DNA from 4 places in the Janthinobacterium sp. GL_088 genome. Region 3 is predicted to be linked to each of the others. Evidence: predicted binding sites of a transcription regulator. Region 3 holds the regulator's gene; each other region holds the start of a gene.

Region 1 (7,537 bases), 740 kb from region 3:
CGGCCCATCAGGGTGAAGCACGGACGAGTTTTCATTGAGCTTGTTGGCAATGGAAGGGAAGTAAAATTATATATTGAATAATTGCAACTTCATTACACTTTGTCCATCTTTGCCGAATAAGCCCTCGAATCAGGCGGGCATGGGCGGCACACCCAAGGCCGGCACGGCCGTCTGCGCGCCATTCATCACCATGGCCAGGAAGGTGTAATAGCCATTGATGCCCATCAAGTCGACCACGCCGTGTTCGCCGAACAGCGCCAGCGCCCGTGCATACGTGGCGTCGCTGACCCTCTTGTTCTGCTGCAACTCGATGCAAAAGTCGTGCACGGCTTGCTCATCTTCCTTCAGGGCAGGCGGCAAGCGCCGTTCAGCAATGGCGTCCACGGCCGCTTGCGCGATGCCGTTCTGCACGGCCAGCGGCGCGTGGATGGCCCACTCGACTTGCTGGTCCCACTGGCGCGCCGTTACCAGGATCGCCAGTTCCGACAGCCGCGTGCCGATGGCGCTGCGGTAGCGCAAATATTCTCCCATGCGCTGCGCCGTTTCCATCAGCTCGGGGCTGCGGATCAGCGGCACGAAGGGGCCGTACAGCGCCCCGCGCGGACCGTCGATGATGGCTTGCGCAGCTGCGCGCTGCTGGGCGTTGAGCTGCGCCAAAGGCAGCGGCGGCAAACGGTCGATATCGCTACCGGCCATCAGGCAGTCCAGGCGACCACGTCCTGCTGCTGTTCGCCCAGGCCGGGGATGCCCAGGCGCATGCTGTCGCCTTTTTTGAGGAAACGCTGCGGCTTGCGGCCCTGGCCTACGCCCGGCGGCGTGCCCGTGGCGATGACGTCGCCCGGTTCCAGGGTCATGAATTGCGACAGGTAGCTGACGATCTGCGCCACCGTGAAGATCATGGTTTGCGTATTGCCAGTCTGCATGCGCTTGCCATTGACTTCCAGGTACAGGTCCAGATCCTGCTCATCGATGATTTCATCGCGCGTCACCAGCCACGGGCCGATGGGGCCGAAGGTGTCGCAGCCCTTGCCTTTATCCCATTGACCGCCCCGCTCCAGCTGGAACGAGCGCTCGGAGATATCGTTGACGACGCAGTAACCGGCTACGTATTTCAGGGCGTCCTCTTCGCTCACGTATTGCGCACGCGTGCCGATGATCACGCCCAGCTCCACTTCCCAATCCGTCTTTTTCGAGCCTTTTGGCAACACGACATTGTCGTCCGGGCCATTCAGGCAAGTAATGGCCTTCATGAACACGATCGGTTCGGCCGGGATCGGCATGCCGGACTCGGCCGCGTGATCCGCGTAATTGAGGCCGATGCCGATGAACTTGCCGACTTTCGCCAGCGGCACGCCGAAGCGTGGATTGCCGCGCACCAAAGGCAAGGTCTTTTCGTCGAGCTTGGCCAGCTTGCGCAGGGCCTTGTCGGACAATTGCGCACCGTCAATATCCTGGACCACGCCGGACAGGTCGCGCAGTTTGCCTTCTTCATCGATCAGGCCCGGTTTTTCCTTGCCTGGACGTCCATAACGAACGAGTTTCATAGTCTTCCTTGGAGTTGATCATTGCCGCTGTGCAGGCTGCCATTTTACCGGATGGCCCGGCACGCCTGTAGCGGTGAATGAAAAACATCGCAAGTCCCGGCAATTGCAAGGCCGCCAGCACGCCAAACGCCGCCTGATACGCCTGCGGTGGATACTGCTGCTGGCTGTTCAGGGGCCAGCAGCCGAGGATCAGGCCAAAACCCGCCTGCACCAGGAAGGCGCCCGTGAAAATGAGCAGATTGAGGCAGGTGGCCGCCCTGCCCGTCAAGCTGGCCGGCATGCTTTGCGCGACGATCGCATACTCGAGCCCTGTCACCGTGCCCAGCAAGGTAAACAGCACGGACAGCAACGGCAGGCTGAGCGCCACGTTGCATGCCATCGCCACTTGCACGGCGACAAACAGGACGATGCCGGCGCCCGCCACTTGCATGGGTTCAATCGCACGTCGCCCCGCCCACTCCGTCAGCATGCCCATGCCGATGGCGCCGAAGATGACGGCCGCCATGCCCAGGTACAACAAATACGCCACGTTGTCATCGGACATGCCGCCCACATCGGCTAGCCAGCGCCCTATCCATAAACCCTGCACGCCAAAGAACACCGTGTGCGGCAGCAGGATCAGCGCGATGGTGCGGCGAAAGGCCGGGTCACGATAGACACTCCACACGCTGACCTTGCTCATGGTTACGGCGGGCGCGGGCATGGCCGGCGACAGCAGGCGGATCAGCAAGCCGATGAACAGCGCCGCCAGCGCCAGCCCCAGGAACACGCCGCGCCAGTCCGTGTAGTGCAGGGCCAGCTTGACGGGCATGGTGGCCGTCGCCGCACCCAGGCCGCCCACGGCGATCAGGTAGCCATGCACGGAAGGCAGGCGAGCTGGCGCGATGGCGCACGAGACCGCTTTCACGGCAGCCATGAAACAGCCGCCCAGGCCCGCTCCCATCAAGGCGCGCGCCCACATCAGCTCGGCAAAGCTGTGGCCCCGGCTGAACAGCCACACGCCCAGCGCCGCCAGCGCCAGCAGCCACAGTTGCACCGTGCGGGGACCGTAGCGGTCGAGCGCCATGCCGACCGGCAGTTGCACCAGTGCAAAGGCGAGAAAAAAGGCGCTGGTCAACAGCCCCAGCTGGGCTGGCGTCAGGGCGATGGCACCCAGCAACTCGGCCGTCAGCACGGCATTCACACCGCGCAGCAGGCACGACAGATAATGCCCGAGCGCAAACGGCAGGAACACGAGGCAAAACACGGCCACGCCGGAGCGGGCAGGCGCACCGTGGCCGTACATGCTCAGGCGGCCTGTGCCAGGCGGATGATTTTATGCGGCACCTGCGGCACGGGATCATCCGTTTCAAAAAAGAATTTCTCCTGCCCAAAGGCCGGCTTCAAATCATCCATCCACGTCGCTTCCGCATCGAACTTGGCGTAAAACGGCCGGCGCACCCAGTCCGGATTGCGCGCCTGCAAAAATTGTAGGGCAAACAGTTTTTCACCGTGGATGGTGACGATACCGTCGATCACGATCTTGCCGGGAAAGGCGCTCATGGAAGGCCCGCGCACCGTGCGCGACAGGCCGGACACCATCTGGTAGGCGGCCTGGAAAATCTCGTGCGCCTTCGCCAGAGGCAACTCGAAATAACCGCGCGGCCCCGTGTCGCGCTCGACAAACATGTAATACGGAACCGCTCCCAGGCGCGTGCCCGTCTGCCACAGCTCGGCCCAGCTTGCCGGGTCTTCATTGATGTGGCGGATCAGCGGCCCCTGCATGCGCAGGGTGGCGCCCGTGGAAACGATGCGTTTCACGGCTTGCTGGGCTATGTCCTGGCGCAGCTCGACGGCATGGCTGTAATGGCCCATCACGGCCAGGTTCTTGCCCGCCTTGACGATGCGCTCGAACAGGCGCATCAGGTCATCCGCATCGCGGTCGGAGACAAAACGCTGCGGCCAATACGCCACCGCCTTGGTGCCGATACGAATGTTCTGGATGTGCTCCAGGCCCGGCGCCAGCAGAGGTTCCAGGTAGGCGGCCAGTTGCCGCGTATTCATGATCATCGGGTCGCCGCCCGTGATCAGCACGTCCGTCACTTCCGGATGCAGTTTCAGGTAGGCGGCCAGCTCATGCGACTCGCGCGCATCGAACTTCATGTCGTCCATGCCGACGAACTGGGGCCAGCGGAAGCAGAAGGTGCAATACGCGTGGCACGTCTGTCCCGCGCTGGGAAAAAACAGCACCGTTTGCGCATATTTATGCTGCAAGCCGCGCACGGGCACGTCGTTGACCTTTGGCACGTTATGCGTCATCTGGCCGGCCGGATGGGGATTCATGCCCAGGCGCAAGCCGTGCACATAGGCATCGATGGCGGCCTTGTCCCGCTGCACCAGCACAAGGTCGCGCAAGTGCGCGTACTGCTCGGGCGGCAGCATGTCGCGGTGGGGAAAGACGAGGCGGTAGATGGGGTCGTCAGGAATATTGTTCCAGTCGATCAGCTGATCGAGCACATAGGCATTGGTGCGGAACGGCAAGACGTGCGACACCACTTGCACGGCTTCGCGCTGCTCTTCCGGCAGCCATTCCCACTGCCGCGCCTGTTGTATGGTTTGCCGCGTATACGGCTTGAACTTGGGTGGAAACGGCTCGGTAATGAGTGCGGACACGGTAGGCTCCTTGCCTGGAAATAACGATAACTTGCATGAAACCAGCCCCATATCGGCCAATTCCAGCCTCTTCCTCCCATGCCACGTCACCTCGGCATGCTGTGAAAGTCATCATAGTTCTTGCTGTTTGGAACCAAATTGCTACATATCAACAAGCCGTCGATACGTTGCATGCTGCCTACAAGCAACACCTTAGTTTGTTCCATCGCAATTTGAGGAAAGCGTCGGCGACGTAAATTACGGCTTGGCAACACATCCCTCGATATCACAAGGAGCTTTCATGAAACGCTTATTCACGGGTAGCCTGCTGTGCCTGGCATTTGCCGGTGGCAACGTCAGCGCCGCCGTCGAACCAACGGAAAAAGACGCCATCGCCATGGCCGAACGGGGCGCCGCCTTCATGAAGGCGCATGGCAAGGAAGAAATGATGAAGAAAATCACGGCGAAAGACCCGGACTTCGTGCAGGGCTCGCTATACGTGGACATGCGCGACATCAAGACGGGTATCGTGCTGGCCCACCCCATCAATCCTTCCATCGTGGGTAAGGATTTGACGGATGTGCCCGACGCGAATGGCAAGAAATATCGCCGTGAAATCATTGAGCTGGCGCAAAAGCAGGGCAAGGGCTGGGTCGATTACCAGTACAAGAATCCCACCAGCGGCAAGATCGAGCCGAAGACCACGTACATCCTGCGCGTCAACGATGTAGTGCTGGAAGCGGGGATCTACAAAAAATAAGGCAGGGGCGGCGCACGCACGCCGCGCGCCGCCTGCGCCTGGAACAGCCATAGCCGGGAGTCAAGCATGCTCAATCACTTACGCATCGGACCAAAATTATTGCTGGCGCCCACCCTGGTCTTGCTGCTGCTGATACTCAGCTCGACCGGCGCCTGGTATGGCATGGTGCGGCAAAATGCCTCGCTGGAAAACATGGCGCGGGTGCGCATCACGCATTTGAAGGCGGCCGCCGACGTACTCGGCGAGGCCAGGCAGGTGCATGGCAATATGTACCAGTTGCTGTCGTGGACGAATGGCAGCTTCGCCAAGGCCCGCCTCGATGCACTTGAACAACAGATCAAGGCGCGCCACGCGGCCATCGGCACCCAGCTGACCACGCTGCGCGCCACGGCCACGGGCACCGAACGCACCCTCGTCGATGCAGCCATCGCGGCGCTGGCCGGCTATCGCAAGGCCGTGCTGGAAACCATGGAAATGGCGCAGATGGACCAGTCGATCGCCACCAATTCCATGCTCAAGGCGGAAACGCAATTCGGCCAGTTCAATACGCAGCTGGCGCAACTGTCGGCTCTGGAAACAACGCTCAGCAGCCAGGCCCATGCGACGGCCAGCGCCGAGTTTCGCACCCTGGGCTGGAGCATGCTGCTGACGGTCCTGCTGTCTATCCTCGTCTCCATCGTGGTGACCATGCTGGTGCGGCGCGCCATGCTGGTGGAAATCCGCGGTATCGCCGACGCCGTGCAAGACCTGGCGGCGGGCAAGCTGACGGCCGGCGCGCCCAAACAGGGCAATGACGAAATCGCCGCCACCTCGCGCGTGCTGGACCAGACCATTGCCCACCTGAACCAGACCTTGCGCACCATCATGGGCGCCGTGCAATCGATCGACACGGCCTCGCACGAAATTGCCACCGGCAACCTGGATTTATCGGCGCGCACGGAAATGCAGGCCAGTTCACTGGAAGAAACGTCAAGCGCCATGGAAGCGCTGACGCAAGCCGTCAATGACAACGCCGACAATGCCCAGCTGGCCTGCGAGCTGGCGGGGCAAGCCTCCACCCTGGCCGTGCAAGGGGGCGCGTCGATGCAGCAGGCGGTGACGACGATGGCGACAATACGCGCCAATTCGCGCCAGATCGTGGATATTATCGGCGTGATCGACGGCATTTCCTTCCAGACCAATATCCTCGCACTGAACGCGGCGGTGGAAGCGGCGCGCGCGGGCGAGCAAGGCCGCGGCTTTGCCGTGGTGGCGTCCGAAGTACGCACCCTGGCGCAGCGCTCGGCACAGGCGGCCAAAGAGATCAAGACCCTGATCGCCACCTCCGTCACCACCATCGATGGCGGCAGCGTGGCCGTGCAGCAAGCGGGCGACAGCATGGGTGCCATCGTGGCCTCGGTGCAGCAAGTCAATGAAATCATCCAGCGCGTGAAACAGGCCAGCGCGGAGCAGGCGTCGGGCATCACGGAAGTGAATCAGGCCGTCACGCAAATGGATGATGTCACCCAGCAAAATGCGGCCCTGGTGGAGCAGGCGGCGGCAGCCGCGGCCAGTTTGCAGGACCAGGCCGTCAAATTGTCGGCGGCCGTGGCCGTTTTCACCCTGGACGAGCGCCCGGCCGCGCCGAGCGGCCCTACCGAAGAAGAAGCATTCCAGCATCCGGCCAGTGCGCAGCAGGACCGGCGCGCACTGCACAACCCGTTGCGCGGCAAGTCCGCCTTGCCCGGCACAAACACGACGCCGCAGCGCCGGCGTAGCTAGGCGGCAGGCGCGCGCATCGGTTTACTGAGGTAGCGCGAGCCGGCCAGTACGAAACGCCAAGGCGTGTCCATCGCTTTGGAAATGCCGATGCGCGGGCCAGTGCGCACCGTCACTTCTTCCTCGCGGGGCAACAGCATGAACGGCGGCGCATCGAGCGCCAGCCGGTTCTGCAGATGGCTCACACCGAGCGCCTGACACACCTTGCCCGGCCCAGAGCACAGCAGCCGCGCATCCTCGACACCGCGCCGCTCGCGCATGATGTCGAGTCCCTCCACGGGTTCGATGGCGCGGATCAGCACGCCTGCGCCATGCCCTGCTTCCCGGCACACAAAGTTCAGGCACCAGTGGATGCCGTACGAGCGGTAGACATAGGCGTGCCCGGGCGGGCCGAACATGGCCGCATTGCGCGGCGTCATGCCCCCATACGTGTGCGAGGCCGGATCCAACCGGTCATACGCTTCCGTTTCCACGATGCGCCCGCCCACACCGTCGACCAGCACCGTCACGCCGATCAGCTGGTGCGCCACGCTGCTGGAGTCGTCCGCGAAATCGATACCCGCAAGGATTTTTTTCATCCGGCAATTGTACTGCCGCGCATCCCGCCGCACGCCTTGCCCCGCCTTGAAAACAAATAAAACTTGATATTTTCATCATGAATGTCGGAATGGACGGCGTCGTAAAATGACGAAAATCACGGCCGGACCAGGCCAAAACGGGGATTTTTTCCAGAATATATTGCAGATATGAACTATTGCCATGCATAAACAGCGATAATCGTCGGGCACTGCGCCAGACGCTCATGAAGCGGGCAGCGGCAGCGCGCGACAGAATAAGCACCGGG
Region 2 (7,537 bases), 1.6 Mb from region 3:
AACGACAGGCCGACTACCAGCACCAGTTCGCCTTCAGCCGAGCGGGCCGTGCCCGTGATGCCTTCCACGGTGATGGCCGTCATCGGCTTGATCACGAGGTCGGCCGTGCCATCGACGGCTTCCACGGCAAGGATGTACGGCTGTGGCGCAGCGACAACGATGCCGACGCGCTCGCTGCACGATTCGTAGCCCAGCGAGCCGGCCAGCGAGCGCACGGGCAATGGACGTCCCTGGTCTTTCAGCACGGGCGCGCCGCCCACTTCCATGAAAGTTTCCGGCAATTCGACGACGCGCTGCACCACCGCCATCGGCAGCGCCAGCGCGGCGCCCGAGGTCGACACAAGCATGGTCGGCACGATCGACAGTTCGATCGGCAGGCGGATGGCGAACTTGGTGCCCTTGCCCAGCGCCGATTCAATGTGGATGGCGCCGCGGTTTTTCTCCACGGCCGTTTTCACCACGTCCATGCCCACGCCACGGCCGGAAACGCTGGACGCGACTTCCTTGGTCGAGAAGCCCGGCAGGAACACCAGTTGGAAGCATTCGTCGTTGCTCAATTGCGCGTTTTCGCTGATCAATCCCTTTTGCTGGGCCTTGCTGCGCAGGAAGGCCGGGTCCATGCCCTTGCCATCATCCTGCAGCACGATCATGACACTGTTGGCTTCCTGCCAGGCTTTCAGCGAAATATACGATTTGGCGGGCTTGCCGGCAGCCAGGCGCGCTTCCGGCGATTCGACGCCATGGTCGAGCGAGTTGCGCAGCATGTGCACGAGCGGATCGTACAGGCTGTCGACCACCACGCGGTCGACTTCCGTTTCCGCGCCTTCGATGGTCAGTTCGACATCCTTGCCCAGATCCTTGGCCAGCTCGCGCACCAGGCGCGGGAATTTCTGGAACAGGCGGCCGACAGGCTGCATGCGCGTGGCCAGGGTGGCCCGCTGCAGTTCCGTCGAGTAACGCGAAGCGCGTTCCAGGGTTTCCGCCAGGGTCGCCATCAAGGTGGCGGCCTGGCCTTCGAATTTGAATTGCAGCAAGCGCTCGAGCAGCACGGCAGCCTGGTTGGCGGCCTGCACGGATTCGCCGGCCACTTCCAGCAAGGCGTCGAGCTTGACGGCGTCGACGCGGATGCTGTCTTCCTTGACGGGCGCGGCATGGCGCACTTCCGGACGCTCTTCGCGGCGTTCGGCGCCATCCCAGGCCTTGGCGACCGGTTTGGCGGCAGCAGCGGCAGCAGCAGGCGCGGCGACCACGGCGGCAGGCGCAGCGGCGACGACGGACACCGGCGCTGCTGCGACGCGATTACCCTCGGGCACGACGGCGTTATACATGCCTTCCCAGTCCAGGCCATCGGCGCTGGCAGTGGCAACGGCGGCGGCAGGCGCGGCCACGACGACTTCGACAACCTCGGCAACGGCAACTTCCGCCACCAAGGCGGCGGCCGGCGCAGGCGCGTCCATGCCCTTGCCTTCGATGGCGTTCGTCAGGATGTGTTCCAGCTCTTCTGGCATGGCCGGCAAGCTTTCCGGCGCGGCGCCATTCGCCAGCTCCGTCAGCTGGTCGGCCACGAATCCGGACGCTTGCAGCGCCGCCTCGATGGCGATCGGCGTCACGGGCGCGGCACCAGTGCGCAAGGCGTCGAACAGGTTTTCCGTCAGATGGCAGGCTGCCACCAGCGCGGGCAAGCCCATGAAGCCGGCGCCACCCTTGATGGTGTGGAAGGAACGAAACACGGCATTCAGTGTTTCCTTGTTGTCAGGATCACGCTCGAGGCGTAATAAGTGCTCTTCAACATTAACCGCAAGATCCATCGCCTCAACGACGAAATCCTTGAGCATATCGTCCATTAGAATCCCAAATCCGCAAGAAGGTCGTCTACATTATCCTGGTCCAGCGCCACCGACGGCACGGACGGGCCCTGCATCAGCGGCGCGTCCTGCTTCTGTGCGAGTTTCTCGCGCACTTCGGCCGGCGCGTTGTCGCGCAGCAGCTGAGCCAGCTCGTGCTCCACCGTCTTGGTGATGTTGACCACTTTTTTGATCAGCTGGCCCGTGATGTCCTGGAAGTCCTGGGCCATCATGATTTCCAGCAAGCGTGCTTTTTCCGCTTCCGTCGCTTCGGCAACGGCTTGCGCGAACTGGCGCGAATCGCCGGCCAGAGCCTTGAATTCTTCCAGGCTCAGCTTGCCGTCGAACAAGGCTGTCCAGCGGCCGTCCATGTCCTTGGCTTTCTTCGACAACACGTCTTGCGCCGGCATGCCTTCGTCGAGCGTATTCAGTACCTTGTTGGCGGCCTGCTCCGTCAGGGTGGCGACATATTCGAGGCGGTCCTGGGCATCGACGATCTGTGACGACGCTTCCGTCAACGCTTTGTCGTAGCCCAGTTCGCGCAGCGAATCGTGCAGCAGGCGCACGATGCCGCCCAGGCGCTCGAACATCGGCTTGTCGGACTGGTCGACAGGATCTGCCGCCTCGCCATGCGCGTCGGCGCTGGCCACGGCGGCCGCTTGCGCAGCGGCTGGCGCGGCAGCCACCGGCGCCGCTGCGGCTGCCGGGACGGCGGCGCTGGCCGACACGGAGTCGAACAGCGCGTCAAAATCATCATCCGCGATCACGGCAGGAGCGGGCGCGGCGGCGGGTGCCGGCGTGGCTGCGGCCGCGCTTTGCGCGGATACTTCATCGAATAATGCATCGAAATCATCAGCGGCGTTGGTCATATCCCTGCTTCTCCATAATTTGTCAAAATTCCGCCTGAACTGTGCGTTTTACAGACTGATACCCACAATTTCTCGATTAAGATGATTTGAGGCAATACCGCTGCGATGGTGCGAGTGTAGCAGGGCGCCGCCCTGTTGGTAAATCTCAAAACGCGCTTCCTGGTGCAAAGCGGGTCCACAAGAGCTTTTCCGCCAGGAAATAAGTGTTCCTGCTGTTGTATTTTGAAATACTACCATTGGCGTGCGTGCAAGACCACGCGCGACATGACAAATCCTGCCTCCGGGCGCCTGCGCAACAGCCTCGCACGGCCATCGTTGCAGCTAAACACGATCTTTCTGCCAATGTTGTCTATACTGAAGGTGCAGTAGTATTGATAATTATCAAGTCTTTACATGAATACAATGCTGCCGCCACGTCTACAATAAGAGGCGTTGCGCGCGCTGAGTCACTGCCAAAGGACCTGCCATGTATAAGAAAATTCTGATCGCCACGGACGGCTCCACCGTCTCCAACTTGACGGCCTGTGCCGGCGTTGCCTTTGCCGAACAGATGCACGCCGACATCCTTGCCGTGTACGTGGCGCCCGAGTACCAGTACCCGGTGTACATCGAAATCATTCCACCGAGCTATCCCAGCGAAGAGGAATACCGCATCGCCATGCGCAAGGCGGGCGCCGACCACTGGCAGCCCATCCTCGACGCGGCCGCCAAGCGGGGTCTGCAGGCGACGGGCTTGACGGCCTTTTCCGACAGCCCTGCCCTGAAAATCGTGGAAGTGGCGCAATTGCAGCAATGCGACCTGATCTTCATGGGCTCGCACGGCCGCAGCGGCTGGGGGCAGTTACTGCTGGGCAGCGTGACCAACAAGGTGCTGTCGCACTCGAAACTGCCCGTGCTCGTGCACAGGCTGATCAAGGAACCCCCGGCAAAATAAGGGGTCACATGGCCACGAAGGCCGCCGTTGCCGGCGCACCAAGAAAAAGGCAAACGTGCGGCCACTTCAGTTAAAATGACAACATTTCTCGTTTCTTAACATTTGATTGTCCGGTGACGGACAGAGCAGATTACACGCCACCAGATTGCCCGCCTATGATACGTATTGTGATTGCCGACGACCACACCATCATGCGTGAAGGATTAAAGCGCATCCTTGACGGCGCGCCGGATATCGACATCGTGGGTGAAGCCATCGACGGTTTTGAAGTCCTCAACCATGTGCGCCAGGGCGGCTTCGACCTGTTGCTGCTCGACCTGTCGATGCCGGGCCGCAGCGGCGTCGACCTGATCCGGCAAATCCGCAGCGAGGCGCCCAAGCTGTCCATCCTGATCCTCACCATGCACGAGGAAGAACAATATGCGGTGCGCGCCATCCGCGCCGGCGCGCAAGGCTATCTGACCAAGGAAAGCGCGGGCACCCAGCTCGTGGGCGCCATCCACAAGGTGGCGTCGGGCCGTCCCTATATCAGCGCCGAGGTGGCGGAGCAACTCGTGCTCAACATCATGATGCCGAATGAAAGCTTGCTGCACAAACAGTTGTCGGACCGCGAATTCGAAGTCTTTTCCCTGCTGGTGGCAGGCAAGTCGATCACGGAAATTGCCAACAACCTGCACCTGAGCGTCAAAACGGTGAGTACGCACAAGACGCGCATCATGCAAAAAATGGGTATGAGTTCGCTGTCGGAAATGGTCCAGTATGCCGTCGCGCACCGCCTGCTTTCCCCCTTCAAGACCTAAGTCCGGCGGCGCGCGCCCGCGCGTCGACTGTAGGAACAATCCTACTACATCTACCACAGCTCCTACTGCCATATTCAGCCACTGCTGATATTAATTGCATACGGTTGTTGGCATACTGAAACCAGTAATCAAGTTGCTGGGAAGTTATTTCATCACACAGCAAGTCTTCAGCGAATTGAGCATTACCTGCCTGAACGCGCGCCGCCGGCCCTTGCCCGCCCGCCGTCCCGCGCACCCCGTTATTCAACTCTGAACTACCTGTCACCAGGAGATGAACATGCTGTCCACGCAAAAGCCCGATACCCGCGCCGCCTCACCATCGCTGGCCCCCTCCTCTCCGATGGAAGCGGGGCGCCAGCGCCAGGGCCGGCTCTGGTCGAACCTGAAGGAGGTGTGCGACCTGCTGCATATCTCCAGCGCCTGCACCATCGCCGCCGACGAACTGCTGTTCCAGCACGTGCAATTCAAGACGGGCCAGCGCGTGCACACGATCGGCCAGCCGTTCGACACCCTGTACATCGTCAATTCAGGCTTCCTGAAAACCGTGCTCATCGATGAATTCGGCAATGAGCAGGTGCTCAGCTTTCCCATGAAGGGCGACATGCTGGGCGTCGACGGCATCCACTCGCGCCATTACTCCTCGGAAGCGGTGGCCCTGTCCGACTGCGACCTGATCCTGCTGCCGTTCAAGAAGCTGACGGCGCTGGGCAGAGTCCACCTGGAACTGGAAAACGTCATGTACGGCGTGATGAGCCGCGAACTGGTGCGCGAGCAAGCCATGATCGGCATGCTGGGCGCCCTCAGTGCCGAAGCCCGCGTGGCCCGCTTCCTCGTCTCGCTGGCCGACCGCTTTGCGCAGATGGGCTATTCGAGCAAGCTGTTCAACCTGCGCATGACGCGCCATGAAATCGGCAGCTATCTGGGCCTGACCCTGGAAACGGTGAGCCGCACCTTGTCCGCCTTCAATGAAATCGGCCTGATCACGGTTGACCAGCGCACCATCGGCATCAAGGATCCGGACGCCCTGAAAACCCTGCGCCGCCTGCCGCCGTCGCGCTCGCGCGCCAAGCAGCTGGCCGCCGCCAAGCTCAAGGCCGACACCACCGCCGCCGCCAGCGCTTCGGCGCAATTGCTGGCTACTATTTAGCGCCATCCCGATTTCCTCAAGCTTGGCACAGGCTTGACCCGGCCAAGGCGCACAACGCCTTGCCGGGTCTTTTTTGCCGCCTCCGCCTCCCGCGCCGCTCCTGCGGCCAGCTTTGCGCAGCACGATCATCCACGCTGCCATGTCACCATAAAAAAGCGCGGATTCCGCACAAATAAGCCTTGCTTTTCGGGCCACATTCAACAATAATGCAAATACGAATCATTCTCAACTGAGATAAAGAAAGCCCAACATGCAAAGCTCAAAACCAGCCTTGATCCAGGATGCCGCTACCGCCCACGTCCGCCCTCCCGTCAGCATGACCCAGCCGGCGCGCCGCATCACCAGCGAAGCGCTGCTGCAGCAGGGTCGCGAAGTGGAGATTGAGCACAGCGGCAAGATCTATCGCCTGCGCGTCACCCAGTTGAACAAGCTGATCCTGACTGCCTGAAGCAGCACGGCAGCCAGTCACCACACTCGCCAGCCAGTCGCGCCCCGTGCGCGCAGCCAGCCAAACCACCGCACAGGAGTGTTTGATGGCGAACGACCGACCTTCCCCGATGTTTCCCTCCCCGCAAGGCCAACAGCCTGAATTGCTGCTGTCGGCCGTGCTGCACCTGATGTCGCACTACCATGCGGGCAGTCCCTGCGAGAAACTGGCCGGTGTCATCGAACGCCATCTGCAAGTACTGTCGAGTTCGCCCGGTCTGGGCCCCGTGCTGCAAGCGACGTGCCAGCAACTGTCGCAGCAATGGGCCGCCCTGGTGGCGCTGCACAAGCCCGCGCCGCCCAGGACCTCCTTGCTGGATCGCCTGGCACGCATGCTGAGCGCCAAGCGCCCTGCCTCGCCCCTGCCGCAATAATTTCTTTTCCATCCCCACCGTCCAACAGGATATCGCCATGTGTGACAAAGACCAGTCCCTGCCCGTCATCAGCAATTGTTCCAGCGGCGGGGCCGAAACGGCCGCACTCGCTTCGCGCCGCCGCCGGCTGTGGGAACTGTCGCATACCTGTCATTGCCCGCTGGTCGGCGTGGGCTTGCCCTTGGGATACCTGCGCAAGCTGGTGGGCAAGATGACGGGCGGGCGCGTGCTGGCCGACGATTACGAAGTGCACGTGGGTGCCGTGACGGAATGCGGCGCGCGCAACCGCCTGTCCGAAGCGCTGCAAAAGGAACTCGAACGCCGCTACGCTCCCGTGATCCTGCGCTTTCGCGGCGCCAAGACGACGGCGCAAGTGGCCGAACTGTGGCGCACGGCCGTCGCCAACGGCGACGTGTCGGGCGCTTTCTGGGCCGGTCTGACGCACCCGCGCTGCGATGCCGAGCTGGAAGAGCAGATGTGCCGCGACTTGCACATGATCCAGCACCAGGCCGGCGCCTGCGTGCGCGCCGACATGGGCAAGTTTACGGCCTTGCAGGAAGAAAATGCACGCCTGACGCACGAACTGGCCAAGCTGCAACAACGCAGCCAGGCCGCACTGATGGAAAAGACGGGCGAACTGGAACGCCAGGAAGCCGTGCTGCTGCGCACGCGTGCCGAGGCCATAGGCAAGGATAGCGTGATCGATGGCTTGCGCGCGGAACTGGCGCAATTGCAGGCGGCCATCCCGGCGCTGGAATCGCGCACGCGCCTGGTCGAGCGCCTGGCGCAAATGGATGAGCGCGAAAAGGAATTGCGCCAGCAAATCGTGGAATTGAAACAGGCCCAGCCACGTCCAGGCGCGGTCGCGCCGCCGCCGGCGCCGAAGCTGGAAGTGCCGACGGGCGGCAAGCTGAAAATGCCGATCCGCCTCGTCGATCAAAGCGTCTTGTGCGTGGGCGGACGCAGCGGGAATGTCGCCACCTACCGCGCCCTGATCGAACGGGTCGGCGCGCAGTTTGCCCACCACGACGGCGGCCTGGAAGACAATGCCAACCTGCTCGACTCGAGCCTGGCGGCGGCCGA
Region 3 (7,537 bases):
AGCACGACGGAGCCGGTCGCCGGCCTGAAGCCGTATTCGCCGCTGCGCCTGGCGGGCCGCGACATTTACGTGCGCGAAGGCTGCTACAACTGCCACTCGCAGATGGTGCGTCCGCTGCGCGCGGAAACGGAACGCTATGGCCACTATTCGGTCGCTGGCGAATTCGTCTACGACCATCCGTTCCAGTGGGGTTCCAAGCGCACGGGGCCCGACCTGGCCCGCGTGGGCGCGCGCTACAGCGACGAATGGCACCGCACGCACTTGAACAACCCGCGCGACGTGGTGCCCGAGTCGAACATGCCGTCCTACCCCTGGCTGGCGAAGACCAAGCTGGTGCCTGACGAAATCATGCCGAAGATGCGCGCCCTGAAACGCCTGGGCCAGCCGTACAGCGATGAAGAGATCGCCGCCGGCCCCGCGCAGCTGCAGGACAAGACGGAAGAAGACGCCCTGGTCGCCTATCTGCAAGGCCTCGGTACATTAATCAAAACAAGGAATTAGCATGGCAATCGAAAACCTGTTTGACAGCGCCAGCAGCGTCATGACGGTGGTTTCCTTTACGACGTTCGTGGGCATCCTGTGGTGGACGTTCAGCCGCAGCAACAGCGACTTCGACGCGGCGGCACGCCTGCCGTTCGCCGATGACGCGCTCGACTATCCGGCCGAGGCCGAGATGAACCTGGCGAAGGAGCATCACCATGGCTGACTTTACCAATGGCTTCTGGAATATCTACATCGTCGTGCTGTCCCTGCTGGGCATCATCGGCTGCGGCGTGCTGCTGTACTCGCAGTCGAAAATCAAAGTGGTCGAGGGCGCCCCTGCCGACGGCACCACGGGCCACGTCTGGGACGAGGACTTGAAGGAACTCAACACGCCGATGCCGCGCTGGTGGATGTGGTTGTTCTACATCACCATCGTCTTCGCCCTGGCCTACCTGTTCCTGTATCCAGGCCTGGGCACCTATGCCGGCAGCCTGGGCTGGAAATCGACGGGCCAGTACGAGGAAGAGCTGAAGAAGGCGGAAGCCGACTACGGTCCCCTGTTCAACAAGTACCTGAGCCAGGACTTGAAGACGGTGGCCGCCGATCCGCAGGCGCAAGCCATCGGCCAGCGTTTGTTCCTGACCTACTGCGCGCAATGCCACGGTTCGGATGCGCGCGGCAACAAGGGCTTCCCCAACCTGACGGACAAGGACTGGCTGTATGGCGGCGAACCCGACATCATCAAGACCACCATCCTGCACGGCCGCAATGGGCAGATGCCACCGATGGGCGCCGCCCTGGGCTCCGAAAAGGATGTCGAGAACGTGGCCCATTATGTGCTGAGCCTGTCCGGTTCGACCTCGGATCCCGTCAAGTCGGTGCTGGGCAAGGCCAAGTTTGGCGCCTGCATGGCCTGTCATGGTGCCGATGCCAAGGGTAACCAGATGCTCGGCGCGCCGAACCTGACGGACAAGACCTGGCTGTACGGCGGCAGCGCCGACACCATCATGGAAACCGTACGCAAGGGACGCAGCAACACCATGCCGGCCTTCAGCGATTTCCTCGGCGAATCCAAGGTACACGTGCTGTCGGCGTATGTCTGGAGCCTGTCGAATCCGCAGGCACCCGCCAAGTAAAAATGGAACCTCAAGTCATCAAGATGTATGCGGCCCGCGAGCAGATCTACCCTCGCGAGGCCAAAGGACGCTACGCTACCTGGCGATGGGTATGCGTATGGCTTACCCAGCTGGCGTTCTACGGCTTGCCGTGGTTGACCTGGAATGGCAGGCAAGCCCTGCTGTTCGATTTGACCACGCGCAAGTTCTACATTTTCGGCGTCGTGCTGTGGCCCCAGGATTTCATCTATCTGGCGGCCCTGCTGATCATCTGTGCGTATTTGTTGTTCCTCGTCACGGCCATTGCCGGGCGGGTGTGGTGCGGGTTCTCTTGCCCGCAAACGGTATACACGGAAATTTTCCTGTGGGTCGAACGCCACATCGAGGGCACGCGCAGCGCGCGCATGGCCCTCGACAAGCAGGGCCCCTCCGTGCGCAAGGCGTTCAAGAAGACGGCCAAGCACCTGACATGGGGCGCCATCGCCCTGTGGACGGGCTTTACCTTTGTCGGCTACTTCACGCCGATCAAGGAACTGGCGCAGTCGGTGACCACCCTGAACTTCGGTCCCTGGGAATGGTTCTGGGTCTTGTTCTACAGCCTGGCAACCTACGGCAACGCGGGCTGGCTGCGCGAGCAGGTGTGCAAATACATGTGCCCCTACGCGCGCTTCCAGAGCGCCATGTTCGACCAGGACACCCTGATCATCACCTATGATGCCAAGCGCGGCGAACCACGCGGCGCCATGAGCAAGAAGGCCGGCAACAACGACAAGCTGGGCGATTGCATCGACTGTACCCTGTGCGTGCAGGTGTGTCCGACCGGTATCGATATCCGCAACGGCCTGCAGTATGAATGCATCGGTTGCGCCGCTTGCGTCGATGCCTGCAACAGCGTGATGGACAAGGTTGACCGGCCACGGGGACTGGTACGCTACAGTACCGACCATGCGATGGAAAACAACTTCAATTCGAAGCAGATACGCCAGCGCGCCATGCGCCCGCGCGTCCTGATCTACACTTCCATCCTGGCCCTGATCATCATCGCCGTATGTACGTCGCTGGCCCTGCGCACGCCCCTGAAAATGGACGTGATCCGCGACCGCGGTTCGATGGGACGCGAAGTGGAAGACGGCATGATTGAAAACGTCTACCGTCTGCAGATCATGAACACGTCGGAGCAAACCCAGCATTTCAAGATCAGCGCTTCCGGCTTGCCGGGCCTGACCTTGCTGACGCGCGAAGAAGTGACCTTGCAGCCGACGGAAACGCTGGGTTGGCCGATCCGTCTGCGCGTGCCGCACGGCGTGGGAGAGAAGGGTTCGAACAAGATTGCGATCGAATTGCACTCGCTGGACGACCCGTCGCTGCATGTGCGTGAAAGCGCGGTATTCATCGTGCCACGTTAACAAGGAAAGGCGGACGGGGACCGGGTGCCCTCGCCGCCGCCACGAAGTTGCAGGAAGGCCGGTCCCCATGCGGGGACTGGCTGATTAAACAGGAGAAATATCATGTCCGACAGTCTGAAACTGCAAGCCCCCGTTGCACCGTGGTACAAGCATCGCTGGCCATGGCTGCTGATGATCGGCCCCGGCCTGTCCGTGGTCGTCGGCAGCTTCATGGGCTATATCGCGTTTACGCAGCCCGATGCGCTGGTGGTGGGCGATTATTACAAGCAGGGCAAGGCGATCAACCAGGATTTGAAGCGCGACACGATCGCCAGCGACCTGGCCATGGATACGAGCCTGTCGTATGACGTGGCGCAAGCACGCCTGACCGGTTCCGTGCACAGCTTCGGCAAGGCTTACCAGGGTCCGCTGCAGCTGCACCTGGCGCATGCGACCCTGCCGGAAAAGGATATCAAGGTGCTGGTGCAGCCCGATGCGGCCGGCAATTTTTCCGTGGCGCTGCCGATGCTCGAGCGCAGCCGCTGGCAAGTGCTGGTGGAAAACGACAAACGCGAGTGGCGCCTGTCCGGCATCTGGACCTGGCCGCTGCAACGCAGCATCGCGCTGCATGCGGACGAAGAGCTGTAAGCCTTATTTGCAGATGTCGGTTCCGGCCGTAATGGCCTTCAGCTTGGCCGGCTGCAATATCTCGATCTCGCGGTTCGACACGCGCAGCCAGCCTTCCTTCTTGAATTTGGATAGCAGGCGGCTGACGCTCTCGATGGTCAGGCCCAGGTAGTTGCCGATTTCCTCGCGCGACATGCGCAGCTGGAAATTGCTGCCCGAATAGCCGCGCGCTTCATAGCGCGACGCCAGGTTGACGATGAAGGCGGCAAACCGCTGCGTCGCCTGCATATTGCCCAGCAACAGCATCACGCTTTGCTCGCGCGTGATTTCCTGGCTCATCATGCGGTGGAAATGGCGCAGCAGGGTCGGCATATTGCCCAGCAATTGTTCCAGGCTGGAAAACGGGATTTCACACACTTCGCTGTCTTCCAGCGCCACTGCATTACAGTGGTGGCGGTCGGCGCTGATGGCATCCATGCCCAGCAGTTCGCCCGCCATCTGAAAACCCGTCACCTGCTCTTCGCCACCGGGATTGATCTGGTACGTCTTGAAGTGCCCCAGGCGGATCGCATACAGGTTCTGGAACGAGTCACCGATGCGGAACAGCGAGGCGCCGCGCACGATCTTGCGGCGGCGGCCGATGATCTGGTCCAGCCTGTCCATGTCGCCCACATCGAGGCCCATCGGCAGGCACAATTGATGCATGCTGCAGGTCGAGCATCGCGCACGCAACGCCTCCACGTTCACGGTGGGCAAGGTGGGAGTGAGTAGCGCTTCAGTCATGTCGGTACCTTTTAGAAAATGCAACAACAAGTTTACTGCATACAGCTGCATACAGGGTTGCCGTATGCCAATTTCACCGTAATTTCGGCGAATAAACGACGTCCAGCCTTTAATTATATGGCAACATCGTCAAAAGCCCGTACGGGGCGGGCAATTTGCGCGGTGGCGCTTGCCAAGCTGGTGTATTGATAGGAAAATTCCTGACAGCATTATCTGCCGCCTGTGCCGCCCGGTACTGAAAAGGAAATCATGAAGCCTCTCGGCATCAAAGCAAAAGTCGCGCTGGCCACCAGCCTGACCTCGATCGCCATGATCGCGCTGGTCACCATGATCCAGGTGCAGCACATGCGCGACGACTTCACCCGAGTACTGCTGAGCCAGCAATCGTCCCTGATCACCCGCACCGCTGCCGAGCTCGACGACAAGCTGGGCATGCTGCTGCAGATCGTCACCCTGACGGCCCGGCAACAGCCGCCGGAATTGATCGCCCGGCCCGTCCAATTGCGCGAATACTATTCGCGCCGCTCGATGCTGGTGCTGTTCGATGACGTGCTGGTGCTCGACGCGCAGGGCGCCATCGTGGCCGACATGCCGGAAGTGGCGGGGCGCGCCGGCATCAACGTTGCCGAGCGCGAGTATTTCCAGACCGTCCTGCGCACGCGCCAGCCCATGATCACCGAACCGATGCTTGGTAAATCGAGCGGCATGCCCATCGTGCAGATGGTGGCGCCCGTGCTGGCCGCCGATGGCCGGGTGGCCGGCGTGGTGATCGGCGTGCTGCGCCTGTACAAGGACAACCTGCTGGGCCGCCTGCGCTCGGAAAAGATCGGCAAGAGCGGCTATTATTTCATCCTCACGCGCGGCGCCGTGCCGCGCTATGTGCTGCACCCCGATACGAGCCGCTTGCTGCAACCGCGCAAGCCGAACGCCAACCTGACGACGACCCAGTTGCTGAAGGAAGATGGCGAAGGCAGCATGGTCAGCACCAACAGCCGGGGCATCACGGCCGTCAACAGCTTCAAGCGCCTGAAATCCGTGAACTGGCTGCTGGCCGCCTCGCTGCCCGTCGAGGATGCCTTCGAACCGTTCGATGGCGTGCTGTACCGGCTGGTGCTGTGGAGCATCCTCGCTTCGCTGCTGGCCGCTGCCGTTCTGGGCTGGGTCACCGTGCGCCTGCTGTCGCCGCTGGTGCGCCTGCGCAACACCTTGCTGGCCCTGCGCACCAGCGGCAGCCGCTTCACCCCCGTGCCGGTACGGCAGCGCGACGAGATCGGCGAACTGACGGAAGCGTTCAACGGCCTGATGAGCGAACGCGACCGCCTGCAGCAGGAACTCGAAGCGCGCGCGGCGGAGCTGGAACAGGAACGCGACCGCGCCGAAGCGGCCAACCGCGCGAAGAGCGATTTCGTGGCCAACATGAGCCATGAAATCCGCACGCCCCTCAATGCCGTGCTGGGCATGGTGTATTTGCTGGGCAATACCAGGCTCGACACGGAACAGCGCAAGTATCTGACCATGGTGCGCGTGGCGGGCCAGTCGCTGCTGGGTATCCTCAACGACGTGCTCGACTATTCGAAGATCGAGGCGCGCCGCATGGAATTGTCGCCTGTCGAATTCGACCTCGACGAAGTCATGAATACCCTGGCCACGACGATGACGATGAATGCGGGCGAAAAGGAACTGGAACTGGCCATCGCCGTCGAACCCGACGTACCGCGGCGCCTCGTCGGCGACGCTCAGCGCCTGCAGCAAATCCTCGTCAACCTCGCCGGCAACGCCATCAAGTTCACGGAGAGCGGCGAAGTGGTGGTGGCCGTCAGCCTGGCCGAGAGCAAGAGCGAGAGCAAGAGCGAGAGCGGCCGCGCCTGGCTGCGCTTCGAAGTGCGCGACACGGGCATCGGCATGACGGAACTGCAGCAACAACAGCTGTTTTCCGCGTTTTCCCAGGGCGACCAGAGCATCACGCGGCGCTTCGGCGGCACGGGCCTGGGCCTGGCCATCAGCAAGCAGCTGATCCACATGATGGGCGGCGACATCGCCGTCGCCAGCAGCGAAGGCAAGGGCAGCCGTTTCTGGTTCAGCGTGCCCTTCGAGATGCTGGCGCAACCGGCCGAAACGCGGCGCACGCCGGCGCTGGGCCAGCTGCGCCTGCTGGTGGCCGACGACAACCGCACCACGCGCGAACTGATCGTCAAGCTGATCGAGGCGTGGGGCTGGCTGGCCGACGAAGTGGACTCCGGCTTTGCCGCCATCGAACTGTACCGCGAACGCCTGGCGCAGCAGCAACCATACGACGTGGTGCTGGCCGACTGGCACATGCCCGTCATGGACGGCCTGGCCACAGCCAAGGCCATCCGCCAGGCGGCCAGCGGCCAGCGCCAGCCCATCGTGGTGATGGTCAACGCCTTCGCCCGCAACCACCTGGAGGAAATTTCCAGCGCGGCCGAGGCCGACGTTGTGCTGATGAAGCCGATCACGGGCTCCAGCCTGTTCGATGCCCTGCACCAGGCACTGATTACCAAGAACGACGGCGGCGAGCCACGCATGCTGCACCAGCCGCTGGGCACGGAACTGGCCGGCGTGCATTTCCTGCTGGTGGAAGACAATCATTTGAACCAGGCCGTGGCGCGCGGCATCCTCGAACACATGGGCGCCACCCTGGACGTGGTGGGCGACGGCTTGCAAGCCGTGGAACGGCTGCGCACGGAAGCGTTGCGCTACGACATCGTGCTGATGGACATGCAGATGCCCGTCATGGACGGTTTCAGCGCCACCCACATCATCCGCACGGAACTGCGCCTGAACCTGCCCGTGATCGCCATGACGGCCGGCGTGCTGGCGTCCGAGCGCGAGCGCTGCATGACGGCCGGCATCAGCGACTTCATCGCCAAGCCCGTGGTGGTGGAAGAGATGATGGAAGTCATCCTGCGCCACCTGCCCAAGCGCCCGCAAGTGCAGACGGCCGAGCCGGCACGCGTCGACGATGAGGAAGTGTTTTCCATGGCGCCGCTGATGCGCGTGATGGGGCGCGATGCGAAGGGGCGCGGCGTGCTGCGGCGCATGGTGGAGGACGCGCTGAACAAGGGCATGACACCCGTGCGCGACGCCGAAACAGCGTTGCAGGCAGGCCGCCACAGCGACGTG
Region 4 (7,537 bases), 3.2 Mb from region 3:
AACCTTTCGCCTTGACCACTTCCACGAACAGGGCCATATCGTTCAGCAACTCCATCGTCTTGATTGCTCCATTTTTGCACCAATGATTCTCAATTTACCATATTTATCTCAAACGAAAAGCAGGCGATGATGTTCCCATCTTGAACCTTCACCTTTTGAGGATAACCATGTTGCCCCTGTTGACCCCCATTCATGTTGGCCGCCATAGCGTGCCGAACCGCCTGGCCATGGCGCCGATGACCCGTTCGCGCGCCGACAGCGACGGCACGCCCGGTCTGCTTGCCGCCGACTACTATGCGCAACGCGCCAGTATCGGCCTGATCGTTACGGAAGGCACGCAGCCATCCGCCGATGGCCAGGGCTACCTGAACACGCCCGGCATCCATACGCAGGCGCATGTGGCCGGCTGGCAAACAGTCACGGCGGCAGTGCATGCGCGCGGCGGCCGCCTGTTCATGCAGCTCATGCATGCGGGCCGCATGGCGCATCCGGACAATACGCCCCACCATCGCCAGCCGGTGGCGCCATCGGCCATCGCGCCGGGCACCGACATGTTTACGGCCACGGGCATGCAAGCCATACCCGTGCCACGCGCGCTGAGCACGGACGAAGTGCGGCAAACCGTACAGGATTTCCGTACTGCCGCCCGGCACGCCATCGAGGCCGGCGCCGATGGCGTGGAAATCCATGGCGCGAATGCCTATCTGGTCCAGCAATTCTTCGCCTCCAGCGCGAATGTGCGCAGCGATGCGTATGGCGGTTCGATTCAAAACCGCGCCCGCTTCGCCATCGAAGTTGCCGTCGCCATTGCCGACGAGATCGGCGCCGACCGGACGGCGATCCGCCTGTCGCCCGGCACCACCATGTGGGGCATCGACGAAGGTGAGGATGGCCCGGCGCTGTACCGCTACCTGGTGGCGGAACTCGACAAGCTGAACCTGGCTTACCTGCACGTCATGCATCAAGGCAATGAACCCTTGCTGGCCGATATACGCCAGTTGTGGCGCCAGCCGCTGATGGTGAACCGGCCTGGACGCCCGCGCGAACAGATGGGCGAGGACATCGCGGCAGGCCTGGCCGACATGGAATCTTATGGCCAGGCTGTGCTGGCCAATCCCGATTTCGTCGAGCGGTTAACGACGAATGCGCCGTTCAACGAAGCGGACCGCGCCACCTTCTTTGGCGGCACGGCTCGCGGCTACACGGATTACCCGGCGCTGGATCTGACTCAAGCGGCCTGATCCATTCATTGAAACAAGACAGCGCGCCACTTGCAGGCATCAGGAATCTGGCACAGGGCAATCGTGTTGAGCTAGTTCTTTCCCAGAGGCTATGATGGACGCGCTGCCTCCAAGGCGGCGGCGGGGCTGCTGACGGCCCCGAAATCGATTACACTGAATTTGCTTTTTAGAAATTGATTACTCTGGACCAGCCTCGGTGAGCACGTCGTACTCGCTCAACCCAGCCAGTGTTTGGGTAGGCCCTGGCTCGTCCGTTGACCTCCCCTATAAAGAAAGAGTCCAATGAAAAAGCTGACCACCGCCTTTGGCGCGCCTGTTGTCGATAACCAGAACATCCAGACGGCCGGGCCACGCGGCCCCGCCCTGCTGCAAGATGTGTGGTTCCTGGAAAAACTGGCCCACTTCGACCGCGAAGTCATTCCCGAGCGCCGCATGCATGCCAAGGGTTCCGGCGCGCACGGCACGTTTACCGTCACGCACGACATCACGCGCTACACGCGGGCGAAGATATTTGGTGCGGTCGGCAAGTCCACTCCCATGTTTGCGCGCTTTTCCACGGTGGCCGGCGAACGGGGCGCGGCGGACGCGGAACGCGATATCCGCGGCTTCGCCTTGAAGTTTTATACGGAAGAAGGCAACTGGGACCTGGTCGGCAACAATACGCCCGTGTTTTTCATGCGCGACCCCTTGAAATTCCCTGATTTGAATCACGCCATCAAGCGCGACCCGCGTACGGGCTTGCGCAGCGCCAACAGCAACTGGGATTTCTGGACCTCGCTGCCGGAAGCCCTGCACCAGGTAACGGTGGTGATGAGCGACCGGGGCTTGCCGCGCAGCTTCCGCCACATGCACGGTTTCGGCAGCCATACCTTCAGCTTCCTGAATGCGCAAAACGAGCGTTTCTGGGTCAAGTTCACTTTTAAAACCCAGCAAGGCATCCAAAACCTAACGGACCAGGAAGCCGAGGAACTGGTCGGCAAGGACCGCGAAAGTTCGCACCGCGACTTGTATGAAAGCATCGAAAACAAGGATTTCCCCCGCTGGACCCTGTATGTGCAGATCATGCCGGAAAAAGAGGCAGGCACGTATCACCTGAACCCGTTCGACCTGTCGAAAGTGTGGCCGCACGGCGACTACCCGCTGATCGAAGTGGGCGTGCTGGAACTGAACCGCAATGCCGACAACCACTTCGCGGAAGTGGAACAGGCCGCCTTCAATCCGGCCAACGTGGTGCCCGGCATCAGCTTTTCGCCAGACAAGATGCTGCAAGGCCGGCTGTTTTCGTATGGCGACGCGCAGCGCTACCGCCTCGGCGTCAACCACAGCCATATTCCCGTCAATGCGCCGAAGTGCCCGTTCCACAGCTACCACCGCGACGGCCAGATGCGGGTCGACGGCAACCAGGGCGGAACCTTGGGCTATGAACCGAACAGTGAGCAGGAATGGGCCGAACAGCCCGATTTCCGCGAGCCGCCGCTCAGCATCGAGGGTGCGGCCGATCACTGGAACCACCGCGTCGACGAAGATTACTATTCGCAGCCGCGCGCCCTGTTCCAACTGATGACCCCGGCGCAGCAGCAAGCCTTGTTCGACAACACGGCGCGCGCCATCTCGGGCGCGTCGGAGCAAGTCAAGCAACGCCACATCGGCAACTGCACCCTGTGCGACCCCGCCTATGGCGCGGGCGTGGCCGAAGCGATCGGCCGCCTGAGAAAATAAGGCAGGCTACAGGATTGCATGGAAGGCCTGGCAACAGGTCTTCCATCGCAACGCAACGCTCCGCCGCGGCAAGGTGTCCAGGCCCGCTTGCTGTCTACCAGCGCTGAATATCGATCTGGCCCGTGATGCTCGTTTCCACCGGATAACCTTCGACCTGCGAAGGCACGCGCCGCTTGACGGACGAGTCGCGCAGGTACACGACGAGCGCTTCCTTGCCCACGGTCGTTTGCCCCACGCTGACGCCTTCCACGCCATCGATGGCCATCAGCGCCCGCTCGTTGCGGCGCTTTGCCGCTTCCAGGCGGCCCTGGGGCGCGGCAGGGGCGTACTGTCCCATGCCCTGTCCAGGGGTCTCATCCGGCAAATACGGCATGGCGGCGTCCTCGAAGACGGCATATGGCGATTGTGCGAATTTACTGTTTGACATGACAGACCCTCCTGATGCTTTCCATGATACACCCGCCCATCCGGCGTTGCAGCACGCTTCGCCAGCCCGAACCAGGCGTGGCGGCGTCCCTTGTCCAAGATCATCATCGTGCAAAAAACCGTGTTATGCAAGGCGCCTCGCCTGGTCTTGAAAGCGTGCTCAGGTGTACAAATTGATGTCGAGCGCCACCACCACGCGCCGCATCTGGTTGGCAAAGGTGATGTTATTACCGCCCGCAAACAGCAGACCGACGGGATTGCGCTGCTGGTTCCAGGTCCAGATGGACGAGCCGGAGTCGCCTCCCGCGCTGAACGCCCCGCTCACGCCCGTGATGGCGATCTGGTCCTGGAACAGCGCGATCCTGCCGCCGCCGTAATTGACGTTGATGGTGGCGCCCAGGCCCGTGATGCGGCCCTGCGTCAACTGCGTCGTGCGGCCGGACTTGCCAACCATCATGCCCAGCGCGGGCGCCACCAGCGCATTGCTGATGCGGAAGTAGGCGGGCACGCCGCCACTCAGGTAGACCAGTTCGGGGCGCACCCTGTCTGGCCAGGCCCAGCCGGTGGCGCAATCGACAAAATTGACGCCGCCGCTGAAATTGATGGGCACGAAGCGCTCAAGCACGGCCACCTGGTCTTGCGGGCAGCGGCCGCCGTCGATGGGGCCAGGCTGCACGATGCAGTCGTTGAACACGCCGCCATTGGAATTGGCCAGCACGTGGTTATTGCTAAGTATCATCAAGCGGCTGTTGCGCGGCGCGCTGCGCCCCACGGCCAGGCAGCCGATGGTGCCGGCCGTGATGCGGAAATGCCCGACGGACACGCCGCCTGGCGCCGGACGCAGGCGGAAACGGTGCGGTTGCGCATCGATCACGCCCGTGACGACGATGTTGACGGGCACGCTGTCGCTGGCCACGGCGCGCACGCCCATGGCTCCCACGATGGCGGCCTTGGCGCGGTCGACGGAAGTGGGCTCGGCCACGTACAGGGTCAGGGCCGGCAAGCCTGGCTCGCCGGACGAGCTGTCGCTGGCGCCCTCGCCCAGGCCGATGGACACACCCTGGATATTGCCGCCGTCGCTGAAGGCGTCGGCCGCGCGCACGCCGCCCGCCTGGGAAATGCTTTGCCGCATGCCGTCTTCGATGCTGCGCTTGATTTCCAGCAATTCCATACTGACGCCGCTCAGGGCGTCGGGCACCTCCGCGACGGACGCGCTCTCGATCATATTGTCGTCTTCGCCCGGGACGGAAAATTGGCCGACGGCCTCTTCATCGTCCGCGCTTTGCCCCCTGCCGCTGCTACCGGGCGGGGCGCTGAAACCATTCTCGTTGCCTATCATCATGTTCTCCTCGTGGGTCGCCGCAAGCCACCAGTGTGGACGGGCCGCGCGGGCCGGTATTGATCTGGATTGAACCGCGCCCACGCATGGCGACCCGGCCCCCATGGCGGCAACGAGTGCAAAAATAGTTCCCTCGCCAAGGTTGAGCGAGATCAGGCGTGCGGGCAGAGGCGCCGCCGTATACTTGGCCGACAGGCTGGCACTGGGCCTGCTCCACGGCAGCAACGGTATGGATGGGGAAACAATGACGAGCCCTGATATGACACGCCACGACGACGCGCCCGCGGGCGAGCAGGCAGGCCAGCATGCGGATTTTGTGCACGGCATGGCGGCCTGGGCGGCAAAGCACCGCATCAGCCCCTGGCGCGGCAGTTTTGCCGACTTCATCGAGCAAATCCTGCCCGGCCGCGCCGCCCTGCTGACGCGCAGCGCGCACCAGTACCTGTGGGACATGATGCGCTGGAATGGCCAGACGGATGACAACGGGCGCTTCCGCTGCCACCTGTTCGACGACGAGCTGTTCGGCATCGACGAGGCGATCGACCGGGTCGCCGCCTACTTCAAGGCTGCCGCCGCCGGCTCGGAAGTGGGCCGGCGCATGTTGCTGTTGCTGGGCCCGCCATCGGGCGGCAAGTCGACCATGGTGATCCTGCTCAAGCGAGGGCTGGAAGAATACAGCCATAGCAGCGAAGGCGCGCTGTACGGCATCGCCGGCTGTCCCGTGCACGAATCGCCGCTGCATCTGGTGCCGCACAGCATGCGCGCCGACTTTCGCGCCAGCTATGACGCCGAGCTGCAGGGCGAACTGTGCCCCCATTGCCGCGCCCGCCTGGAAGAACAGTACGGTGGCGACTTCCTGCGCATGCCCGTCGAGCGCATCCACCTGTCGGAAGCGGGCCGTTGCGGCATCGGCACGTATGCGCCGCACGATCCCACCACGGCCGACCTGGCCGACCTGGTCGGCTCCGTCGACCTGTCGAAAGTGGCGCAATACGGCGACGAGGGCGATCCGCGCGCCTGGTCGTGGTCCGGCGCCGTGTATGCGGCCAGCCGCGGCATGCTGGAAATGATCGAAATCCTCAAGGTGAAGCGGGAATTCCTCTATTTACTCCTCACCCTGACACAGGAAAAGAATGTCAAGGTGTCGCGTTTCCCCCTGATTTACCTCGATGAAACCATCCTCGCCCACACGAATCTGGCCGAATTTCGCAAATTTCTGCAAGAAAGCGAAAACGAGGCCTTGCTCGACCGCATGGTCATCGTGCAAGTGCCCTATACGCTCAACTACCGCGAGGAGGCGCGCATTTACCGCAAGTTGATCCTGGCTGCCGCCCCCGCCTTCCGCGACGTGCACCTCGATCCCCACGTGCTGCATGCGGCGGCCGTGTTTGCCATCCTCAGCCGCTTGCCAGAGGGCGACGACAAGGAAGCCGACCTGGTCAAGAAACTGCGCATCTACGCCAACGAAGATGTGGACGACTTGCAGCCGGCCGACATCCGCCGCATGCGCGAGCGCGACAAATCGCCCGACGAGGGCCTGTCGGGCGTGTCGCCCCGTTTCGTCATCAATGCCCTGTCGCACGCCATCATTTCCGCACAGCGCAACAGCCTGTCCACCATGGACGTGCTGCTGGCCCTGAAGGACGGCATCGAGAACGATGCGCGCATCGAACCGCGGCGCAAGCGCAAGTGGGTCGATTACCTGGTGCTCACGCGCAAGGATTTCTATAACCGCTGGGTCAAGGCCGACGTGCACAAGGCCCTGTTCGTGTCGTTCGAGCAAGAAGCTCAAGACTTGCTGAACAAATACCTCGATGAAGTCGAAGCCATGCTCGACAACCGTCAGATCCGCGATCCCATCACCAGCGAAGAACGCCGTCCCGATGAGCGCTTCCTGCGCGCCGTGGAAGAAAAAATCCACATCAGCGACTCGGGCAAGCAATCGTTCCGGCAAGAAGTGGTACGCAAGGCCATGAGCGCCTTCAAACGGGGCGAGGCGTTTGGCCTGGGCAGCCATGCGCAACTGCACGACGCCATCCAGCAATATCTGTTCGAGCAGCGGCGCGACGTGCTGCGCCTCGTCGGCTCGGCCAAGCGCCCCGACGACGACGTGCGGGCGAGAATCTCCGCCGTCGAGCAGCGCCTGGTCGACGAATATGGCTATGACGCCCACAGCGCGCGTGAAGCGCTCAATTACGTGACCACCTTGCTGGCGCAGGAATAGCCATGGCCGTCGCGACCTCGCCCGCTTCCGCCGCGCCAGCCCTGGCCCGGCCGTGGTACGCGCTGTTCTCGCGCGGCGCGCGCGACTGGCTGCGCCACAACCAGAAAGTGCGCGAAGCCGTGCAGGCGCACTTGCCCGACCTGGTCGCCACGCCTGACCTGATCGGCGGGCCGCAGCAGCGCACGGTGCAAGTGCCCATGCGCCTGCTCGAACATGCGCATTTCCGCCTGGCGCCCGCGCGCAACAGCGTGGGCGCGGGCCAGGGAGACGGCCAGCCTGGCGATATCCTGCGCCCGGCCCGGCCCGCCGCCACGGGCGGGGCAGGAACGCAAGGCGAAGGCGGCGATGGCGAGGGGGCCGTGCGTCTGCTGCTCGAGTTTCCCATCGACGACATACTCGACTGGCTGTGGGACGCCTTCGAATTGCCGCACCTCAAACCCCGCCACCTGGGCGCCATCGACGACGTGCGGCTCGTGCGTAGCGGCCTGGACCGGCATGGCGCCCGTTCCCGGCTGGACCGGCGGCGCACGGTCAAGGAAGCGATCAAGCGACGCGCCTTGCAAGCGCAGCCCGTGCCCTTCACCAATG

Evidence for each region. Region 3 encodes FNR, which switches genes on or off when oxygen is low (the NO sensors DNR and NnrR bind a similar motif). Its sites were predicted from a motif close to TTGATNNNNATCAA; they were not measured.
Region 1: a site for FNR is predicted at 4,335-4,348, ahead of AC3IQ7_RS26830 (KamA family radical SAM protein). Genes of this name have one in related genera too.
Region 2: a site for FNR is predicted at 3,085-3,098, ahead of AC3IQ7_RS22905 (universal stress protein). Genes of this name have one in related genera too.
Region 4: a site for FNR is predicted at 4,785-4,798, ahead of AC3IQ7_RS15740 (serine protein kinase). Genes of this name have one in related genera too.

Annotation. Positions count from the first base shown of each region.
Region 1 covers NZ_CM174453.1:6,006,102-6,013,638, forward strand. The annotation lists gene AC3IQ7_RS26810 (S1C family serine protease) at 1-35, opposite strand, end outside; gene AC3IQ7_RS26815 (carboxymuconolactone decarboxylase family protein) at 130-696, opposite strand; gene AC3IQ7_RS26820 (fumarylacetoacetate hydrolase family protein) at 696-1,544, opposite strand; gene AC3IQ7_RS26825 (MFS transporter) at 1,489-2,829, opposite strand; gene AC3IQ7_RS26830 (KamA family radical SAM protein) at 2,832-4,196, opposite strand; gene AC3IQ7_RS26835 (cache domain-containing protein) at 4,477-4,935, shown strand; gene AC3IQ7_RS26840 (methyl-accepting chemotaxis protein) at 5,002-6,696, shown strand; gene AC3IQ7_RS26845 (DNA-3-methyladenine glycosylase) at 6,693-7,271, opposite strand.
Region 2 covers NZ_CM174453.1:5,138,563-5,146,099, forward strand. The annotation lists gene AC3IQ7_RS22895 (chemotaxis protein CheA) at 1-1,844, opposite strand, end outside; gene AC3IQ7_RS22900 (protein phosphatase CheZ) at 1,844-2,713, opposite strand; gene AC3IQ7_RS22905 (universal stress protein) at 3,180-3,647, shown strand; gene AC3IQ7_RS22910 (response regulator) at 3,803-4,447, shown strand; gene AC3IQ7_RS22915 (Crp/Fnr family transcriptional regulator) at 4,788-5,594, shown strand; gene hemP (hemin uptake protein HemP) at 5,845-6,042, shown strand; gene AC3IQ7_RS22925 (hypothetical protein) at 6,128-6,454, shown strand; gene AC3IQ7_RS22930 (DUF2325 domain-containing protein) at 6,492-7,537, shown strand, end outside.
Region 3 covers NZ_CM174453.1:278,120-285,656, forward strand. The annotation lists gene ccoO (cytochrome-c oxidase, cbb3-type subunit II) at 1-501, shown strand, start outside; gene AC3IQ7_RS01170 (cbb3-type cytochrome oxidase subunit 3) at 503-706, shown strand; gene ccoP (cytochrome-c oxidase, cbb3-type subunit III) at 699-1,619, shown strand; gene ccoG (cytochrome c oxidase accessory protein CcoG) at 1,622-3,004, shown strand; gene AC3IQ7_RS01185 (FixH family protein) at 3,107-3,631, shown strand; gene fnr (fumarate/nitrate reduction transcriptional regulator Fnr) at 3,635-4,393, opposite strand; gene AC3IQ7_RS01195 (hybrid sensor histidine kinase/response regulator) at 4,643-7,537, shown strand, end outside.
Region 4 covers NZ_CM174453.1:3,498,155-3,505,691, reverse strand. The annotation lists gene AC3IQ7_RS15765 (LysR family transcriptional regulator) at 1-55, opposite strand, end outside; gene AC3IQ7_RS15760 (alkene reductase) at 168-1,241, shown strand; gene AC3IQ7_RS15755 (catalase) at 1,524-2,960, shown strand; gene AC3IQ7_RS15750 (hypothetical protein) at 3,055-3,387, opposite strand; gene AC3IQ7_RS15745 (chymotrypsin family serine protease) at 3,547-4,728, opposite strand; gene AC3IQ7_RS15740 (serine protein kinase) at 4,985-6,949, shown strand; gene AC3IQ7_RS15735 (DUF444 family protein) at 6,952-7,537, shown strand, end outside.